DNA from 4 places in the Shewanella sp. SM87 genome. Region 1 is predicted to be linked to each of the others. Evidence: predicted binding sites of a transcription regulator. Region 1 holds the regulator's gene; each other region holds the start of a gene.
The links. Region 1 encodes MetJ, which represses methionine synthesis genes. Its sites were predicted from a motif close to TAGACGTCTAGACGTCTA; they were not measured.
Positions count from the first base shown of each region.

Region 2: serA (phosphoglycerate dehydrogenase) is a predicted target of MetJ. The motif match lies at 3,002-3,019, and genes of this name have one in related genera.
Region 3: metK (methionine adenosyltransferase) is a predicted target of MetJ. The motif match lies at 2,020-2,037, and genes of this name have one in related genera.
Region 4: metH (methionine synthase) is a predicted target of MetJ. The motif match lies at 1,266-1,283, and genes of this name have one in related genera.

Region 1 covers NZ_JAKKSC010000047.1:10,752-16,094, reverse strand. The annotation lists gene phsA (thiosulfate reductase PhsA) at 1-698, shown strand, start outside; gene L5M11_RS22225 (4Fe-4S dicluster domain-containing protein) at 711-1,277, shown strand; gene nrfD (NrfD/PsrC family molybdoenzyme membrane anchor subunit) at 1,280-2,227, shown strand; gene L5M11_RS22215 (sulfite exporter TauE/SafE family protein) at 2,334-3,077, opposite strand; gene metJ (met regulon transcriptional regulator MetJ) at 3,212-3,526, opposite strand; gene metB (cystathionine gamma-synthase) at 3,739-4,902, shown strand; gene L5M11_RS22200 (bifunctional aspartate kinase/homoserine dehydrogenase II) at 4,914-5,343, shown strand, end outside.
Region 2 covers NZ_JAKKSC010000043.1:4,309-9,651, reverse strand. The annotation lists gene L5M11_RS21610 (curlin) at 1-1,119, shown strand, start outside; gene L5M11_RS21605 (helix-turn-helix transcriptional regulator) at 1,285-1,950, opposite strand; gene L5M11_RS21600 (DUF2238 domain-containing protein) at 2,345-2,953, opposite strand; gene serA (phosphoglycerate dehydrogenase) at 3,108-4,337, shown strand; gene ygfZ (tRNA-modifying protein YgfZ) at 4,492-5,343, shown strand, end outside.
Region 3 covers NZ_JAKKSC010000030.1:6,600-11,942, forward strand. The annotation lists partial or broken gene L5M11_RS19105 (transposase) at 1-120, opposite strand, end outside; gene L5M11_RS19110 (hypothetical protein) at 198-683, opposite strand; gene metK (methionine adenosyltransferase) at 826-1,977, opposite strand; gene tkt (transketolase) at 2,423-4,417, shown strand; gene epd (erythrose-4-phosphate dehydrogenase) at 4,534-5,343, shown strand, end outside.
Region 4 covers NZ_JAKKSC010000014.1:113,195-118,537, reverse strand. The annotation lists cobalamin riboswitch at 1-191, opposite strand, end outside; gene L5M11_RS12925 (histidine phosphatase family protein) at 413-1,138, opposite strand; gene metH (methionine synthase) at 1,408-5,142, shown strand.

The DNA.
Region 1 (5,343 bases):
GCCTTGGCGAGTTCTATCCATGGGAAAACATGGAAACCCTGCAAATGCTGCAGGTGAACCGCGACACTGACCTGCTGCGCCGGATCAAAGACGAAGGTTTCGTGAGCTTCGGTAAGCCAATTATGTTGTGCGAGCCTAAGATGGTTGCCGAGTTTATTAAGGCATACCCCAATGCGCGACCTGCCGATGAAGACGGCACTTACGCCAGTGCACTGACCTTTAAAACCCCGAGTGGCAAGATTGAACTCACTTCCGCGAAAGTCGAAGCCATGGCACCGGGCCGTGGGGTGATCAAGTTCCGCGAAGTGAATCTTAAAAAAGCAGATGAGCTGTACTTTATCCAAGGCAAAGTGGCGGTGCACACCAATGGCGCAACCCACAATGTGCCTATGCTCGCTAACCTGATGTCGGATAACGCTGTGTGGGTTCACCCTGTTACTGCGGGCAAGTTAGGGATCAGCAATGGCGACCCAATCCGCCTCACCAGCAGTGTTGGCACAGAAGAAGGCCATGCCTTAGTCACGCCGGGCATTCGCCAAGATACTGTGTTTGCTTACATGGGCTTTGGTTCTAAAAACAAAGAGTTGGTCAGAGCAACGGGCAAAGGTATCCACTGCGGTAACTTACTGCCGCACGTTACTGCTCCTGTGTGTGGCATGACAGTGCACACCACGGGCGTCACGCTGGCAAAGCGCTAATCGGAGGCTTAAATGAATAAACGATATGTAATGGTGCACGACGAGAATAAGTGCATCGGCTGCCAAGCCTGTAACGTGGCGTGTCGCAGTGAAAATGGCGTACCCGAAGGCGTAACTCGTCTGCAAGTGCGTGTGGAAGGCCCCTTTGGTGAGATGCCCAATCTGCATTTCAAATATCACAGGGTATCTTGCCAGCAATGTGAAGATGCACCCTGCGTTAAGGTGTGCCCAACGGGTGCGGCCTATGTGGGTGAAGACGGCATTATCTCTATCCATATCGAGAAGTGTGTCGGCTGTATGTACTGTGTGGCAGCGTGCCCTTATAAAGTGCGCTTTATGAACCCAGAAACCAAGGCGGCGGATAAGTGTAACTTCTGTAAAGACAGTCGTTTAGCACGGGGCGAAGAGCCGGCGTGTGTGACTGTGTGTCCAACCGATGCCTTAGTGTTTGGTGATGCTAATGATCCGCAGAGTGAAGTGGCCATCATGCTCAACACTAAAATCACTTACCAAGATAAAACCCATTTGGGCACTAAACCTAGGGTATATCGCGTTCCTACCAAAAGAGGGGGGATTTGATTATGAACAATACTTGGGGCGACATGGCGCAATATGATCCTGTCACTTGGCACTGGGTCATCGCCGTTTACTTGTTTATGGCGGGGTTATCCGCGGGCAGTTTATTGATTGGCATTGGTTTACGCTGGGCGAATAAGGAACTCAGCGCGGGAGCTGAAAGCAGCATTCTTAAGGCGGCAGCCATTATTGGGCCTGTGGCAATTAGCTTAGGTTTAGCTTGCTTAGTGTTTGACTTAACCAAACCATTCCACTTTTGGCTGATCTTAATTCACTATAACTTCCAGTCTGTGATGGCAATCGGGGTGCTGGCGCTGCTGGCGTATTCTCCCTTAGCTTTTGCGTACGCCATTATTGTGCTGCGGGATGACTTACCAAAATGGGGTTTGGGTTTCCTAACACCTATCGCTAAGTTACTTATGCCATTTCGAAGGCTGATTGAAGTATTGTTGTTTGTCCTCGCCATTGGCGTAGGGGCTTACACTGGCTTCTTAATTTCGGCGATGAATGCCTATCCTATGCTCAACACTGCGGTGCTGCCTGCGCTGTTTTTAGTGTCAGGTCTATCGGCGGGCGCTGCGGCAAATGCGGTACTGGCGTTGCTGATGTTTAAGACTGACAGCCACGACAAAACTTTAGTGAAGATGCACGGTTTAGAATTGCCTGTGATGGCGATTGAAATCCTGTTCCTGTTCATGTTGTTCTGCGCCTTGTACTTCAAGGGTGGCGCGGCGGCAGCGGCCTTAGCATCGTTAACTTCTGGGCTATGGGCAAGCGTGTTCTGGATAGGTGTTGTCGGTATTGGCTTTGGTATTCCATTGCTGTTTATGCTGCTACCCACCGCGACTCGCCACACTAAGGGCGCGATGATCATGGTGGCTTGTGCGAGCTTAACGGGCGTACTCGCCTTAAGACACTTTATTGTGTACGCAGGGCAAAGCTATTTAAGCTGAGTGTAAGCTGGTTTTACATATTGATAGATAAAGAAAAAGCACTGGCAATGTCAGTGCTTTTTTATTGTTTGAATCTTGAGAAGGTTTGCCAGTACAAGCGGGACGCTTATTGGGGTAATAACTCGATAACCGACTTCACCGTTAGCACTAAGGCACTGATACTGCACAGGACTAACGTCGCCATCTTTGTCTTCTCTTTATCGACACGGCCTACTAATCGCCCTGCGACTAAGTAACCTAAAATCACTGAGGGGAGCAGCATCAACGACAGCCACAGATGTTTTAATTCTAATAAGCCAGTGATCGCTAAAATGATCAATGCAATCATGGAGCTAAAAATGAAGAAGGCCGACAGGGCAGCACGAAACTGCGAGGCATCTTTGCCTGCCAATAAAATCGCCATCGGCGGGCCACCAATCGCGGCGATATTGCCGAAGATCCCTGAAACCACGCCCGCACCGAAGAGGGTTTTCTTATTCACTGGCAGGCTGAATTTATACAGGCTGAGGATCACTGCGACAGTCACAATGGCGGCGATGGATAAACCGAGTATGGGTTGAGGCGCAAACAGCAATAAACTCGCGCCGATAAAACCGCCGGGCACGCGACCTAGGAGCGCATATTGCAAGCCATTGAATTCTAAGTGGCCGCGTTCACGCACTAAGGTCAGCAGGGCGATGGAGAAACCCATAGCAATAACAGGCGCAGGTACAAGTTGTGGATCGACGATATACAGCAAAGGACTGGCGACAACCGCAAGCCCAAACCCAATCAGACTTTGGGTTAAGGCGCCCAGAAACACGACCAGCGAGGCTAAGGCGAGTGTCTGTGGATCTATCATAGAAAACATAGGATTTCCTATATCCCAAACCAACTCAAGATGGTGAAATTTAAAGTTTGAAGTCGCTTGGGTATAAACAAAAAGGGATCGTTAACGATCCCTATTGATGAGCACTGTGATATGACTTTGAAAGCGACGAGTCGCTATTCCATGTCTTCCCACTCGATTCCCATTTGATCCATCAACAACTTGGCTTCGGCGGGAATGCTGTCTGGGTTATCTTTTGACAGATCTTCATCGTTGGGCAATGGCTGGCCAGTGTAGGCGTGCAAAAATGCCTCACACAACAGCTCGCTGTTGGTGGCGTGACGCAAATTATTGACCTGACGACGAGTACGTTCGTCCGTGAGGACCTTAAGCACTTTGAGCGGAATAGACACAGTAATTTTTTTTACTTGTTCATTCTTCTTGCCATGTTCAGCATAGGGGCTGATGTATTCCCCATTCCATTCAGTCATTGACTCACCTGTTATAACGCTAAATTCGGGGCAGATTTTAAACCCTTACAAAGAACAGTCAAATTATTGCTACTATTTCTTTGTGATTGCAAACAGATTTCTTTATGTTCAGACGTCTAAACGTCTTCACGCCTATTGACGATGGCGTTGGGCTTAGGTACATTTAGACGTCCAGACATCTCTATCAGTCTACCGAATTTAGGAGTCCCCCCATGGCAGAGCGTCAATTAGCCACACTGGCAGTGCGTCAGGGTATCGAAAGCGATACTCAATATGGCGCAGTTGTGCCACCGATTTATTTGTCGACTAATTACGCCTTCGATGGTCATAAAAATCCCCGCGAATTCGATTACAGTCGTTCAGGCAACCCAACGCGCTGCATTTTAGGCGAAGCATTAGCGCAATTAGAAAAGGGGGCGACTGGCATAGTGACATGTACTGGCATGGCGGCCATCACCTTAGTGACTACTTTGCTCGGCCCCGATGACCTATTGGTCGTGCCCCACGATTGTTACGGCGGTTCCTACCGTTTATTTACCAACTTGGCGAAGAAAGGCCAGTTTAAGCTCATTGTGGTCGACCAAACCGACAGCCAAGCGTTAGCCGGCGCCATTGCGCAGAATCCTAAGATGGTGTGGCTCGAAACCCCATCGAACCCGTTATTGCGTGTGGTGGATATCGAAGCCATTGCTAAGGCGAGCCATGGTGTCGGCGCGCTGGTGGTGGTCGATAACACTTTTTTATCGCCAATATTGCAACAACCCCTATTGTTAGGCGCGGATATCGTTATCCACTCCACCACTAAATATATCAATGGTCATAGCGATGTGGTCGGCGGCGCTGTGGTCGCCAAAGACGCGCAAATCGGCGAAAGCTTACATTGGTGGTCGAACACTCTAGGCTTAACGGGGTCGGCCTTCGACAGTTATCTGACCCTGCGCGGCCTACGTACCTTAGCGGTGCGTATTCGCGAGCATCAAACCAATGCCCAGCGTATTATTGAGGTATTAACGCAAAGCCCTGTGGTGAGCAAAGTCTATTATCCAGGTCTTGCGGATCACCCAGGTCACGCCATTGCGGCCAAGCAACAACAGGGCTTTGGCGCTATGCTGAGCTTTGAGCTCAAAGGCGGCGAGGCCGAAGTGGTGGCCTTTTTAGGTGCACTCAGCTTATTTAGTGTGGCGGAAAGTTTAGGTGGCGTCGAAAGTTTAGTGGCAGTGCCCGCCACTATGACCCACAGAGCCATGGAGCCGCAGGCGCGCTTCGAGGCTGGTATTAAGGACACCCTATTGCGTCTATCGGTGGGTATTGAAGATGCCGCCGATTTAGTTGCAGATATTCAAGCAGGATTAGCCGCCGTTGCGGCTTGTCAGTAGAGGAATAATAGATGGCACGTTGTCACTTACATAAATTTGGTGGCTCCAGTTTAGCGGATGCCGATTGTTATCGTCGAGTCGCCCATATCCTGTTAACCCACGGTCATAGTGATGACCTCGTGGTGGTCTCTGCGGCGGGTAAAAGCACGAATTTCCTGTATAAATTATTAGCGCTGCGTGATGCGGGTCAGCTATGGCAAGAAGAATTACAAGTGCTGATCAGTTACCAACAGGGGTTGATTGAGCAGTTGTTGTCGAATGAACAAGCCCGAGATCTGCGTGAGCGTTTGGCCACTGATAAAGCGCAACTCATCAGCTTGTTGTCTTTAGATGAGCGCAACGAATACCAAATCAACCATGTGGTGAGCTTTGGCGAACGTTGGTCGGCACGTTTAATGGCGGCGCTGCTGCGCGAATCTGGCGTGGCAGCAAGCCATGTGG
Region 2 (5,343 bases), on a different contig from region 1:
GTATTCGTTAACCAATTAGGCGAAGTCAACGAAAGCCAAGTTGAAATCACTGGCGCTGAAAACAGCGTGTTTGTTGAGCAAGAAGGCGACGCAAACTTTGCAGTTTTTCGCGTTGAAGGCAGCAACAACGACGGTAAAATCACACAAATCGGTGACAACAACCAAGCAGGTTTAATCGCTCTCGACTTAACCGCTAACGTGGGTAACAACAACGACGTTTCTGTTAATCAAGCGGGTAACAATAACTTTGGCGCAGCGAAAGGTATTGCAGGTAATGACAACACAGTAGACATGGTCCAAAAAGGTGATAACCATGTTGGCTTCGTTTACGCACTGGCCGGCAGCGATAACGATATTTCAATGGATCAAAAAGGTAACGGCAACACGGCTTATCTTGCGATGACTACGGGTGATGACAACAGTGTCGATATTACTCAAAATGGCAGCGGCAACACTATCGGTGATACTTTAGTGGCCGATATCCAAGGTGATGATAACGATATTACTATCACTCAAAAAGGCGATGTCAACGGTGCGGAGTTCCAAGTATGGGGCGATAGCAACGACGTTGACTTGAAACAAAAAGGCGATGCGAACTTCGCGACCTTTGGTGCATACGGTGCAGATAATGACTTCGATTTATCTTCTAAAGGCGATAACAACGAAATCATTGCCTTCGCTGATGGTGAAGATAACAGCATTGAAGTCAGCCAAGAAGGCGATGAGAACTTTGCTTATGTAGATGCCGTGGGTAGCGATAACGAAGTTGATGTTGAGCAAGATGGCGCTGAGAACGAAACATTGATTTCTGTTACTGGCAACAACAATGCCGATGTCAGCGCACTTCAAAGTGGCGATCTTAACGTTATTGACCTGATTATTGAAGGTGATGAAAACACCGCGCAAATTACTCAATCAGGTAAAGGTAACTGGGTAGGCGGCGATAGCGACACTTCATTTGCTTCAAATTCATTTGGCGTTAGCGGTGACAATAACAGCCTGTCAATCACTCAAACGGGTAATGACAACTTAGTGTTAGGTTCTCAAGCAGGCACTAACAACAGCATCAACGTGAACCAATCAGGCAATATGAACGTTGCCACTGTAGTGCAATACTAATCAATACTGTTAAACCACCACAGCTAAACTCTTTGGTGGTTTATAAAATGGGTGTTAAACAAAAAGCGGGAATGTTTAAATAAACATTCCCGCTTTTCTATGTTGATATGCCAGCAATCATTAACCACTCACAGCGAAAAGCTAACGACCAATATCTTTAACTGACTAACTGCACAGCTCAAAGTGAGTTTGATAGGTTTGCGCCCAACGTAAAAGCTCAACCCGATTACGAGACTGGGTCTTGCGGAAAATAGAAGAAATATGCGCCTTCACTGTATGTTCGCTGATACATAACCTATGAGCGATTTCTTTATTCCTCGCACCACTCGATACGAATTGAATGATAGTGCGTTCACGGGATGTCAGCATCTGCAGCATAGCCACAGTATCAGAGGGCATTTCATTATTACCTTCTAACTTTTGTACGACACGGCGGAACATTTTGCTTAGCAAAGTTCTATCGTACCAAAGTTCCTCTGCCACCATTTTACGTAAACCCGTTAACATCAGATCCATACGTTGATCGGCAAATAAAATACCTCGAATGCCGAGTAACATTGCAGATTCTTGGTCTAAGGAGTCTCGCTCAACTTGATACAGCGCCACAGGAAAATGTGACACTAATCGCGAAGCTAACAGAGGTATCCCTTTGTTATCTAATGCTGAACCTTTTTGGGTGATCAGATAAAAACTACGGCGACTCTTGTCTAAATCCAGTTCAGCCGCATGCTTTACTATTCGCGTTTTCAAACCTATGGATTCAGCGAGTAACGCTAAATGACATGGCGCGGCCATTTGGTGTAAAAAAACCAATTCATTAATTGTGCTCAATGACTCTCCTCCCTGAAAAGTATTCTCTATTGCAAAATGGTATGTTTGACTCGTCTTTTTAGTTAGATTTTTCAACATTCCATTAACCTAGTTAATTCTGACTAGTTAACGATTGAAAAACATCACCCAAATGTACTATTCCCTGTTTAATGCTAGTAGGTTCGACTAACTCACCACAATAAAATGGAATAACAGTCAAAAATACCGTTTTACTTGGCCAACGCCCAGCACCTAATACTTTCCAACTATGACGTTATCAATCCAAAGTTGCAACACAAAGAAAACACAATAACAACACTAAAGTATGACAACTCAATGTCATCACACTCACACCATATATTTCAGGGAAGAAAGTCTTACAACTCAAACAGAGAGCATCACCCACTTTTAGCCGCTAAATCCTCTGCTTGAGTCTCGCGATTTGTTTATCTTGAAAACGAGACAGTAAAGCTAACGCGACAATTGCGCCAATGAGGGCAAGAAACATGTCGGATTGGGTATCCCATACATAGCCTTGAGTCCCTAAAAAGGCTTCAGCCCCTTCGCCGGTTGCCACGGCAACCCACCATTCGATCAGTTCATAAAACGCCGAAAATGCGAGCACAAAACAAGTAGCAAGAAACGCGCACCAAGCCCCAGGTTTGACAGCTTGATTACGCAACATAATTTCACGGGCGAGCATGGCTGGGATAAAACCTTGCGCAAAATGACCCACTTTATCGTAATTATTACGTTCTGAACCCATCCAATCCGCAATCGTGTCGAATAACGGCACTTCAGCGTAAGTATAATGAGCACCTACAAACAACACACAGCAGTGTATTAAGACGAGAAAATACACTAGAGGTGTTAGTGGAAAACGTTTGCGAGTAAAGAATAAAATCGGTACAGCAATCAATGCAGGTAAGGCTTCGAGCCACCATGTGAAAGGATCTGCGGGTTTTATCGCCGACCACACCAAAACTGAGAGGTAAATACCGCACCATGCGATTTTGTTATTCAATGTTTCTTCCTCTTATGCGATATTGTTCTAAATTTAGAATATTAACTTTAGCCATCTAGCCCTCCACACTGAGCAAAAAAAGTGCTATTTTGGTGGGTGAAGGTTGTGAGCATATCATAAGAAACATTTCTATTAATTAGAGGGTACCCATATCATGGCGAAACATTCGCTGGACAAGGATAAGATCAAGATCCTGCTGTTGGAAGGCGTCCACCAATCTGCGGTCGATGTATTTGAACGTGCGGGATACACCAATATCGAATACCACAAAGCTTCCTTAAGCGATGAAGCCTTACTTGAGTCCATTAAAGATGCGCATTTTGTGGGACTTCGTTCGCGTACCCAATTAACTGCAGAGGTGCTGAAACGTGCCGAGAAGTTAATCGCGATAGGATGTTTCTGTATTGGAACCAACCAAGTTGACCTTGCCACCGCCGAATCCCTTGGTATCCCAGTATTTAACGCTCCCTTCTCAAACACTCGCAGTGTTGCAGAACTCGTGATTGGCGAAATCATTATGTTGATGCGGGGTATCCCTGAACGCAACGCTATCGCTCACCGTGGCGGCTGGATGAAAACCGCAGCGGGCAGCTATGAAGTGCGTGGTAAAACCTTAGGTGTAATTGGTTACGGCCATATTGGTACTCAACTTGGCATTCTGGCGGAAACCTTAGGTATGCGCGTCGTGTTCTTCGATATCGAAGACAAACTGCCACTAGGTAACGCACAACAAGTCCATTCGTTGGAACTCCTATTAGCACAAGCTGATGTAGTAAGCTTACATGTCCCTGAAACTCCACAAACAAAAGACATGATAGGCGCTGCCGAGTTTGCGGCGATGAAAAAGGGCAGCATCTTTATCAACGCATCACGCGGTACTGTAGTCGATATTGAAGCTTTAACCGTTGCGTTAAAAGAACGTCACCTCGCAGGTGCCGCAATCGATGTGTTCCCCGTTGAACCACAATCGAATGACGATGAATTTATCAGTCCTCTACGCGGTTTAGACAATGTTCTACTCACGCCGCACGTCGGCGGTAGCACGGCCGAAGCCCAAGAAAACATTGGTATTGAAGTCGCGGGTAAGCTCGCTAAATACTCAGACAACGGCTCAACCGTTTCTGCGGTTAACTTCCCTGAAGTGTCGTTACCAACGCATAAAGGCACCTCACGCTTGCTGCATATTCACCAAAACCGTCCGGGCGTGTTGATCAAGATCAACCAAGCCTTCTCGGAAAAAGGCATCAACATCGCCGCCCAATATTTGCAGACCACTGCAGAAATTGGTTATGTCGTGATGGAAGTCGACACAACTCAAGCGGAAGAAGCCTTAGTTGAACTCAAAGCCATTGAAGGTACATTACGTACCCGCGTGCTGTTTTAAACTTTAAACTCCACTCGCTTTAAGCCTATCGACTAAAGCACACATAATAAGGCGCACAGATCATTCTCAGATATGTGCGCCTTATGCTTTTGAGCCAACTGGAATTCCGTTACAATCTAGCCTCTCACATCGTCTTCATTTTCAGGATCTCGCTATGACTATTTCAGTTTCTACGCCCCATTGGGATCTGGACGCTACCTTGCCTCCACTTATGCTTGCCAACTTATCTCATTTGGGCCTCATCAAAGTCGTTGGAGAACAAGGCCGCAGTTTTATCCATGGCCAAGTGACCACAGATATCAGCTCATTGGCCACGGATCAATGGCGCTGGGGCGCGCATTGCGATCCTAAAGGTAAAATGCTGGCCAGTTTCAGAACCTTTGCCATTCAAGATGCACTCTTTATGTTGATGCCAAAGGATGCCATCGAAGTCGATTTACCCCAGTTACAAAAATATGCCGTGTTTAGTAAAGCCACCCTAAGCAATGCATCCGCTGAGTGGACTCTGCTCGGGGTTGCCGGTGAACAGGCAAGCCAATTCGTGAAAAAACATTTTGGTGACATTCAGCAAGAGCTCACACTCATTGAAAATGGTGCGATTTTAAAAGACGCTGAACGTTTTATTTTAGTATTAACACCAGATGCCGCAGCAGCTTTAGTTGCGCAATCGGAACTGAGTGTATTTGACGCAAGTGCATGGCAAGCGTTAGAGATTGCAGCAGGTTACCCCAACCTTGCCGCCAGCCATGCCAGTCAGTACGTACCGCAGATGTGTAATCTACAAGCGGTTAACGGTATCAGCTTCAATAAGGGCTGTTACATGGGACAAGAAACCATAGCGCGAATGAAATATCGCGGTGGTAATAAACGCGCCCTGTATATTTTGCGCGGTCACACTAGTCTTCAAATCACCCTAGCATCAGGCCTTGAAATCGCGATGGAAGACAGTTTTCGCCGTGGTGGCCAAATCATTGAGTTTGTGCAGCGTGGCAATCAAGTCTTGTTA
Region 3 (5,343 bases), on a different contig from region 1:
GCGGTAAAGAATGCCTTCGAATATTTGTCTATGTTCAGGTTTATCATAAACATGGCCTGTGCTGTTCATTAAATGAAATAGCGTTTCCCTGCGTGCATTGGTTAGCATCAGTATTGGTATGCTGTCTAAAAATCATCCTCGAAAGCTCAATAGACCCTAGATGAAGTCAGAAAAATTAAAGGTGCTAGCGTATAAGCCTACAGAATGAGCCATTGCCCGTTTGGGTAAGTACCAATATAACCAAAGGGGATTCTTCCACAGAGATACCAAGATAGGCGTTCACTCGTAAAGGCTGAAAGTTTAACGTCAGCTAGGAGCAGTGTTGCGAGCGTATTAGCGTCATCGGATGTCAGCGCGCATATTTCTGCAACGGGAATAATTTTCCAAGTGGAGAGGTAAGCTGACTTAGAAATTTCATCGACTTCGCTGTCAGAAATCCAAGCATGCACATCATTTACTACTGCCTTTGTTTTTAACGAATTTGCCAAGTCATGGTCTGTTACACACAGGCTTTCATAGTGGATTTCGTAAGGTGTTTCAAAAAAGGCTTCAGGATCGGATTCAAGAAAAGCGGCGATCTCCTCTAATGTACCGTATGTCTTTGCAGTTTCCTCTGGCAGACCTACGTTGGCTGCCCATGCACAAGATTGAAGTTGCTGTAATAAGATGGCGTTATCGGTCATGGGGTCTGTGCACTCTAATGGTCTGTGTATATGCTGCTTTTATTTTGCCATATTTGTAATCTAACTAAATGTCAGACATAAAAAAACCGCTGGGTAGCGGTTTTTCATGGGTCTTAAGTGTAAAAATTGAAATGAATTAAGACTATAGACCCGCGTCAGCGCGCAATATTTCGGCTTTATCAGTTGCTTCCCATGGGAATTCGCTGCGACCAAAGTGGCCATAAGCGGCGGTCGCTTGATAAATTGGACGTGCTAAATCTAGCATGGCCGTTAAACCGTATGGGCGCAGTTCAAAGTGTTGACGTACTAACTTGATCAGCACTTCTTCAGACACCTTACCGGTACCGAAGGTCTCGATGCTGATAGAGGTAGGCTCTGCCACACCAATAGCGTAAGACACTTGGATTTCACAGCGATCAGCAAGACCTGCTGCAACGATGTTTTTTGCTACATAACGGGCAGCATATGCCGCGCTACGATCCACTTTTGATGGATCTTTACCAGAGAATGCGCCACCACCATGACGGGCCATGCCGCCGTAGGTGTCAACGATGATCTTACGACCCGTTAAGCCGCAATCGCCTACTGGACCACCGATAACAAAACGGCCAGTTGGGTTGATAAAGAACTTAGTATCTTTGTTTAACCATTGAGCCGGTAATACTGGCTTGATAATGGTTTCCATCACGCCTTCAATTAAGTCGGCTTGTGAAACGTCATCTCTGTGCTGAGTCGATAACACAACTGCATCGATACCGATAATTTTGCCATCATCATAGGCAAAAGTGACTTGGCTTTTCGCATCTGGGCGTAACCAAGGTAGCGTGCCATTTTTACGCACTTCAGACTGACGTTTCACTAATGCGTGGGCATAGGTGATAGGTGCAGGCATCAGAATGTCGGTTTCGTTGTTGGCATAGCCAAACATTAACCCTTGATCGCCAGCACCTTGCTCTGCAGGGTCTGCGCGGTCTACACCTTGATTGATGTCGGGTGATTGCTTACCAATGGCGTTTAATACTGCGCACGAGTCTGCATCAAACCCCATATCTGAATGGGTATAACCAATTTCACGCACCGTTTTACGGGTGATTTCTTCAATATCAACCCAGGCAGAGGTAGTGACTTCACCACCCACTAATACCATGCCGGTTTTGACATAAGTTTCACACGCTACGCGTGCTTTTGGATCTTGAGCCAGAATTGCATCTAGCACAGCATCAGAAATCTGATCTGCAATCTTATCGGGATGACCTTCTGATACCGACTCAGAAGTAAACAAGTGCTTTGCCATAGTAGGAAAATCTCGTCGTTAGCATTCAAACGTGTAGAAGCATCTACATCTAGACGGCTATTTTAGTTTAAATCCGATTGCCGATCACCCCCGATAATAAAAAATCCTCTCAGATTGTGACCTGAAAACGACTACGCTCTGTCATAAATAGGTTATTTTACTTATATTTCATAGCATTAAGTTTACTATGTTTTTGAGAAATTTATTTCTCCATTACAAGTGATCCTTGCTATGCCCTCTCAAGTAAACGCCAGCAAAGTGACTGGCTTGTTTCTGCGACTTGTATACCCAAGCGACCTGAATCCTGCATCTTCAGGTTGTTTGGGTACATATTCGCCCATCTTTTGCTGAGTGAATGGTAATTTTAGTTTGCGTCACACTGGCATGTAGGGGAAAATATGCATCCAAATTGCCCGCTAGACCCCACAAACAAGCAGGAGAGAGCATGTCTTCCCGTAAAGTACTCGCAAACGCAATCCGTGCGTTAAGTATGGATGCAGTTCAAAAAGCAAATTCAGGCCATCCCGGCGCCCCAATGGGTATGGCAGATATTGCTGAAGTGCTGTGGAATGATTTCCTTAAGCACAACCCGAACAATCCGAAATGGGTAGATAGAGATCGTTTTATCCTCTCTAACGGTCACGGTTCAATGCTGATTTACTCTTTACTTCACCTGACTGGTTATGAATTACCAATTGAAGAGCTAAAACAGTTCCGTCAATTGCATTCTAAAACCCCGGGTCACCCAGAATACGGTTACACCCCAGGTGTTGAAACCACAACGGGTCCACTCGGTGCGGGCATCAGCAACGCTGTCGGTATGGCGATTGCTGAGAAAACCTTAGCGGCACAGTTTAACCGTGATGGTCACGATATCGTTGATCACTACACTTACTGCTTCCTCGGCGATGGCTGTTTGATGGAAGGCATTTCCCACGAAGCCTGTTCATTAGCCGGTACTTTAGGTTTAGGTAAACTGGTCGCATTTTGGGATGACAACGGTATTTCTATCGATGGCCATGTTGAAGGCTGGTTCACCGATGATACGCCAAAACGTTTTGAAGCTTACGGCTGGCATGTGATTGCCGGTGTTGACGGTCACGATAGCGCGGCAATCCGTGCTGCTATCGAAGCGGCTAAAGCCGTTACCGATAAACCAACCATGATTTGCTGCAAAACCATTATCGGTTTTGGTTCACCCAACAAATCTGGCAGCCACGATTGTCACGGCGCGCCACTAGGCGATGCAGAAATCGCAGCCGCCCGTGAATTCCTTGGCTGGCCACATGCACCATTTGAAATCCCTGCTGACGTTTATGCCGGTTGGGATGCCAAAGAAGCCGGTGCGGCCCGTGAAGCAGCGTGGAACGAGAAGTTTGCAGCATATCGCGCTGCTCACCCAGAACTGGCTGCTGAATATGAGCGTCGCGTTCTGAAAGGTGAATTACCGGCTGATTTCGAAGAAAAAGCGCAGGCATTCGTACAAGCATCACAGGACAAAGCCGAAGGCATTGCGAGCCGTAAAGCCTCACAAAATGCTATCGGTGCATTTGGCGCTATGTTGCCTGAACTGTTAGGCGGCTCTGCTGACTTAGCGGGTTCTAACTTGACACTGTGGTCAGGTTCTAAAGGTATTCAAGACGATCCAGCTGGTAACTACATTTACTACGGCGTGCGTGAATTCGGCATGAGCGGCATTATGAACGGTGCTTCGCTGCATGGTGGTTTCATCAATTACGGCGCAACTTTCATGATGTTCATGGAATATGCTCGTAACGCAGTTCGTATGTCGGCGCTGATGGGCATTCAAAACATCTTCGTTTATACCCATGACTCTATCGGTCAAGGTGAAGATGGCCCAACGCATCAGCCAGTTGAGCAATTAGCTAACCTGCGTATGACGCCAAATATGGCCGTATGGCGTCCATGTGATGCGGCAGAAACGGCAGTTTCTTGGAAAGCTGCGATTGAGCGCCGTAATGCACCTACGTCACTGATCTTCAGCCGTCAAAACCTGAAAGCGCAAGCGCGTACCGCTGAGCAATTAGCTAATGTGGCTAAAGGTGCTTATGTACTGCAAGACTGTGCGGGTACACCAGAGCTGATCCTGATCGCAACTGGTAGCGAAGTACAATTGGCAATGGATGCAGCCGCTGCACTAACTGAGCAAGGTAAACACGTTCGCGTAGTTTCTATGCCATCGACAACTGAGTTCGATAAGCAAGATGCCGCGTATAAAGAATCTGTATTACCACGTGCAGTGACTAAACGTGTGGCTATTGAAGCGGCGCATACCGATTTCTGGTACAAGTACGTCGGGTTTGAAGGCACAGTTGTGGGCATGACCACATTTGGTGAGTCTGCGCCGGGTAACGTGCTATTGAATCACTTCGGTTTCACCGTTGAAAATGTGCTGAATGCTGCAAAATCATTGGGCTAATCGCTCAAGGGATTAGATTCAATACAAAAGGTTAAACTTTTTAAGTGTTAATCTGTATAATGCGGCCTGCAATCGTTTGCAGGCCGTTTTTGTATTAAGAGGAAATTGAGACCTCAATGATCCGAGTCGCTATCAATGGTTATGGCCGTATCGGCCGCTCTATTCTCCGAGCTTTATATGAGTCTGGAAAACGGCAGCAAATGCAGATTGTCGCGATTAATGAATTAGCTAAACCTGAAGCCATTATTCATCTGACCCAGTACGACACCACCCACGGTCGGTTTGCGCACAAAGTGAAGCTTGTTGATGATCATATGCTGATTGGCGACGATGCGATAAAAATTCTCCACGAGCCCGATCCGGCAAAACTCCCTTGGCACGAGATGGACATAGATATTGTCTATGAAGCCACAGGCGTATTAGTCGATCGTCAAAGCTGCGAAGCCCATATTCACGCCGGCGCTAAACAAGTGCTGATAAGTCATCCATCCTCAGCTGATGTCGATGGCACGATTGTCTATGGGGTGAACCACGATTTACTCCGCGCCGAACACACAGTCGTTTCCAACGCTTCTTGCACCACTAACTGTATCGTGCCTGTGATCGATGTGCTCGACCGCCACTTCGGCGTTAAAAGCGGTGCGATTACCACTATCCATTCGGCGATGAATGATCAGCAAGTGATTGATGCTTACCATGATGATTTGCGTCGTACCCGCGCCGCTGGTCAATCGATTATCCCTGTCGACACTAAGCTTGCCCGCGGTATTGAGCGGATCTTGCCGCACATGAAAAATAAGTTTGAAGCGATTTCGGTGCGCGTGCCCACCATCAACGTGACCGCCATCGATTTGTCCGTGACCTTAGAAAAAACCGTCGATATTGCCACAGTCAATCAGGTGCTTGAATCAGCCGCCAATGGGCGA
Region 4 (5,343 bases), on a different contig from region 1:
AGGCAGGTCTCCTGACTTGTAGAAAAGAAGGAGCTAGGCTCTAGAATCTAGAATCTAGAATCTAGGTGCTTCTTTAAACTACTCACAGTTGCGGGCACAGTTCGGGCTGACTGACGAGCAGCTCCCCGATTCCCTATTATGTTTGGGTTGATATGCTCTTTGTTAACAACGCCACTGTGAATAAAAACAACGGAGCGATTCGAACAAAGAGAGTCTATTCCCAACACCTATTTCTGCGACGTTATCACTCATTGCGCATGTAATACGCTATCTCGTTCAAACGTCAGGGAAAAGCATTATCCTACATCTATCCCATTAGGCAATGCTGTTTAAATCAGAATATTTTCATGTCAGCTTATTCTCGCCAAACAATCACGCCTACACCATATCGCCTAGGTCGTGAAATAAGGCCTCAACACCTGCGCCCACTCGGCCAATCTAAACGCCAATAGCAGGCACCCTGTTCATCTTGCAGCACATTAATGCTCACCACGGCCGCCACGGGTAAATCGAGTTGACTATAAAACCCCACCGCCCGTTCAACCCCTAAGGCACGCGCCATTAAGTGACGGATCACCCCGCCGTGGGTCACGACCCACACTTGAGTGGCTGGCATATTGTCAGCGGTTTCATTAACGGCACTGTTTTCATTACCCATTTTATGTGAGTCAAGGGTCAATCGTTCAAACTCGGCGGCGAGTATCTGGTCAATCGTCCCATTCACCCGCGACTCAAAACTTGCCATAGTTTCACCATTAGGCAGCGGAGTTTGCCAAGGGTTTTGCCAATACGCAGCTAAGCGTTCGCCCTTTTGTTGATACAGTTCATCGAGCCGACAACCGTCCCAATCACCAAAATCAATTTCCTGTAAACCCGACAAACACTGCGCCTGCAATGGCCTTGACTCAGATATCAGTGCCGCTGTCGAATGCAACTCGGCGGCAAAAGCGTGGGCAAAATCGGCGCAGCGGCGTGAAATCGAGCTATAAATCGCGCTACACACGCTGGCCTGTGACTCAACTGCTGCCGACATTTGTTGCCAACCCTTTTTACTCAAAGGCACATCCACACGACCCCGCAAGATCGCGCCGCCTTCACACTCACCGTGGCGCAACAATAACAATCGAACTTGTTTCATATATGCCTTTTTAGTTAGGGACTAGATGCTAGGAACTCAAGCCGAGGGCCTAAATTCTTGATTCTCGATTCTCGCTCCTAATGCCTTTGACTTTCATCTTGCCCTGACAATCATAAGTCGCGTATTATGGACGTCTATACGTTTAAATGTCCAAAACAAATTTTTAAGAACAAGTATTCAAAAAATGTCGGCTGACGACAATAAAATGCACTTAGCATAACAATGGCCGATTTTTGGACTTAACTTAGCTGTATTTAAGGTAACTATTTATGACGATACCCTCTACCAAAGCCAGCCAAATATTAGCAGACATTCGCAAACAGCTTGCAGAGCGCATTCTGATCTTAGACGGTGCCATGGGCACTATGATCCAAGGCTACAAGCTGGAAGAAGAGGACTATCGCGGCGAACGCTTTAAAGATTGGCATACGGATGTCAAAGGTAACAACGACCTCTTGGTGTTGTCACAGCCTCACATCATCAAACAAATTCACACCGACTACTTAAACGCCGGTGCCGACATCATTGAAACCAACACCTTTAACGCCACCACCATCGCCATGGCAGACTACGACATGCAGTCGCTGTCCGCCGAAATTAACTTAGTCGGCGCGCGCCTCGCCCGTGAAGCCTGTGATGAAGCCTTTGCTGCCACAGGCATTCCACGCTACGTCGCCGGTGTGTTAGGCCCCACTAACCGTACGTGTTCGATTAGCCCTGATGTGAACGACCCTGGCTATCGCAACGTCAGCTTCGATGAGTTAGTGACTGCTTACAAAGAATCCACTAAGGCGCTGATTGAAGGCGGCGCGGATATCATTATGGTCGAGACCATATTCGATACCTTAAACGCCAAAGCCGCGCTGTTTGCGATTGAATCCGTATTCGATGACTTATTCGGTAAGCATTCTAAAGACAGATTGCCGATCATGATTTCGGGCACCATTACCGATGCCTCTGGCCGCACACTGACTGGCCAAACGACCGAAGCCTTTTACAATTCCCTTCGCCATATCAAGCCCTTATCTATCGGTCTTAACTGTGCACTTGGGCCAAAAGAATTACGCCCCTATGTGGAAGAATTATCCCGCATCAGTGAGTGTTATGTGTCGGCGCATCCGAATGCAGGCCTGCCGAACGAGTTTGGCGGTTACGATGAAACCCCAGAGGACATGGCGAACGTGATCGAAGATTGGGCGCGCGAAGGCATGCTTAATATTATCGGGGGTTGTTGTGGTAGTACGCCTGAACATATCCGCGTGATCCGCGAAGCGGTGAGCCGTCACGATCCACGTATTTTGCCAGACATTCCGGTAGCTTGCCGCTTAGCCGGTTTGGAACCACTGACTATCGATGCCCAATCCCTGTTCGTTAACGTGGGTGAGCGCACCAACGTCACAGGCTCGGCTAAGTTTTTAAAGCTGATCAAAGAAGGCAAGTTTGAGCAAGCGCTTGATGTGGCTCGCGAGCAGGTCGAAAGCGGCGCACAGATCATCGACATCAACATGGACGAAGGCATGCTAGATGGCGCCGAGATCATGCACAAGTTTTTAAACTTGATAGCCTCTGAGCCCGACATCAGCCGCGTACCTATTATGATCGACTCATCCAAATGGGAAGTGATCGAAGCTGGCCTCAAATGTATTCAAGGCAAGGGCATAGTTAACTCTATTTCCCTCAAAGAAGGCGAAGCCAAGTTTATCGAGCAAGCCACCTTAGTGAAACGCTACGGCGCGGCGGCCATTATCATGGCGTTCGACGAGCAAGGTCAGGCCGACACTAAGGCGCGTAAAATCGAAATCTGTACCCGCGCCTATCGGGTGCTGGTCGACAAGGTCGGCTTTCCGCCAGAAGACATCATCTTCGACCCGAATATTTTCGCCATCGCCACAGGTATCGATGAACACGACAACTATGCCGTCGATTTTATTGATGCCATTAAAGCGATTAAAACCACCCTGCCCCACGCGATGATTTCGGGCGGCGTGTCGAACGTGTCGTTCTCGTTCCGCGGTAACAACCCAGTGCGCGAAGCGATTCACGCCGTATTCCTGTACCACGCCATCAAAGTCGGCATGGACATGGGGATTGTCAACGCGGGCCAGTTAGCCATTTACGACGATATCGATCCTGAGCTTAAAGTGCGGGTCGAAAACGTGGTGCTTAACTTGCCCTGCCCAGTGGAAGGCTCAAGTAATACCGAGCAGTTACTTGAAATCGCAGAGAAATTCCGCGGTGATGGCGCGCAGGTGGGCAAGAAAGAAGATTTAGAATGGCGCAGCTGGCCAGTGAGCCAACGCTTATCCCATGCGCTAGTGAAAGGCATTACCGAATTTATCGATGAAGATACCGAAGCCGCTCGCCAAGAAGCAAAACGTCCGCTGGATGTGATTGAAGGCGCCTTGATGGACGGCATGAACGTGGTCGGCGACTTATTCGGCTCGGGCAAGATGTTCCTGCCGCAGGTGGTGAAATCGGCGCGGGTAATGAAAAAAGCCGTGGCCTACTTAAACCCCTATATCGAGCTGGAAAAGGTCGAAGGCCAATCTAACGGCAAGATCTTGATGGTGACGGTAAAAGGTGACGTGCACGATATAGGTAAAAATATCGTCGGCGTGGTGCTCGCCTGTAACGGTTTTGAGGTATTCGATTTAGGCGTGATGGTGTCGGTGGAGAGAATTCTCGACGCCGTGAAAGAACACAATATCGATATCATCGGCATGTCGGGCCTCATCACTCCGAGTCTGGACGAGATGGTGCATAACGTGAAAACCTTCCACCGTGAAGGCTTAACCATTCCGGCGATTATCGGCGGCGCCACTTGCTCTAAAATCCACACAGCGGTAAAAATTGCGCCCCATTATCCCCATGGCGCCATTTATATCGCCGATGCGTCCCGCGCCGTGCCTATGGTGAGTAAGCTCATCAACAACGAGACTCGCCAAGCGACCATAGACGAAACCTATGCCGAATACGACGACATGCGCACTAAGCGCCTATCCCAAGCCAAGCGCAAAGAGATAGTCTCACTCGAAGCGGCCCGTGAAAACCGCTGCCAACACGATTGGGCCAATTACACCCCGTTCACGCCAAACGTGCTCGGTCGCCAAGTGTTTGATCATTATCCATTAGAAGACTTAGTCGAGCGTATCGACTGGACACCGTTTTTCCGCTCGTGGGAACTGCACGGCCATTACCCTGAAATCCTCACCGATAAAGTGGTCGGCGTCGAGGCGCAAAAGCTGTTCGCCGATGGTCAGGCTATGCTCAAACAAATCATCGAAGAAAAGTGGCTCACGGCGAAAGCGGTTATCGGCTTATTCCCAGCCAATACCGTCAATTACGACGACATTGAGCTCTACACAGATGAGTCACGCACCACAGTCGAAATGACCACGCATCACCTGCGGATGCAGCTTGAACGTGTCGGCAACGACAACTTCTGCCTATCCGACTTTGTTGCGCCAAAAGACTCAGGCGTCGCCGATTACATGGGCGGCTTTGCGGTGACCACAGGCCACGGCATAGACGAACATGTGGCACGTTTTGAAGCCAACCACGACGACTACAACGCCATCATGCTCAAATGCTTAGCCGACCGTTTGGCCGAAGCCTTTGCCGAGCGGATGCACGAACGGGTACGTAAAGAGTTTTGGGGTTATGCGGCCGATGAGCAGTTAAGCAACGAAGCCTTAATCCGCGAGAAATACAAAGGCATACGCCCCGCACCGGGCTACCCAGCTTGCCCAGACCACACAGAAAAAGGCTTGTTATGGGACTTGCTCAAGCCCGATGAGACTATCGACTTGAACATCACCGAAAGCTACGCCATGTTCCCCACAGCGGCAGTATCGGGCTGGTATTTCGCACACCCGAAATCCCGCTACTTTGGCGTGAGTAACATCGGCCGCGATCAAGTGGAAGATTATGCGAAGCGTAAAGGGATGAGCATTGCGGAAACGGAGAAGTGGCTGGCGCCAGTGTTGGATTATGATCCAGAGTAATCTGGATCGGACTTACGCTAACGCGGTTTGAAAAGCTGATTCAAACTTCGTTTGAATTTATAAATCAAAATCAAAGTCGTGGAATTCCATTCCACACCAGGGCAAGAAGGGGATCAACAGCAATCCCCCTCTTGCATCTCCCCTTGCCGCCCCTAGCGAAGTTACATGCATTAGTTTCCGGTCTCATACTCCAATAAAAAT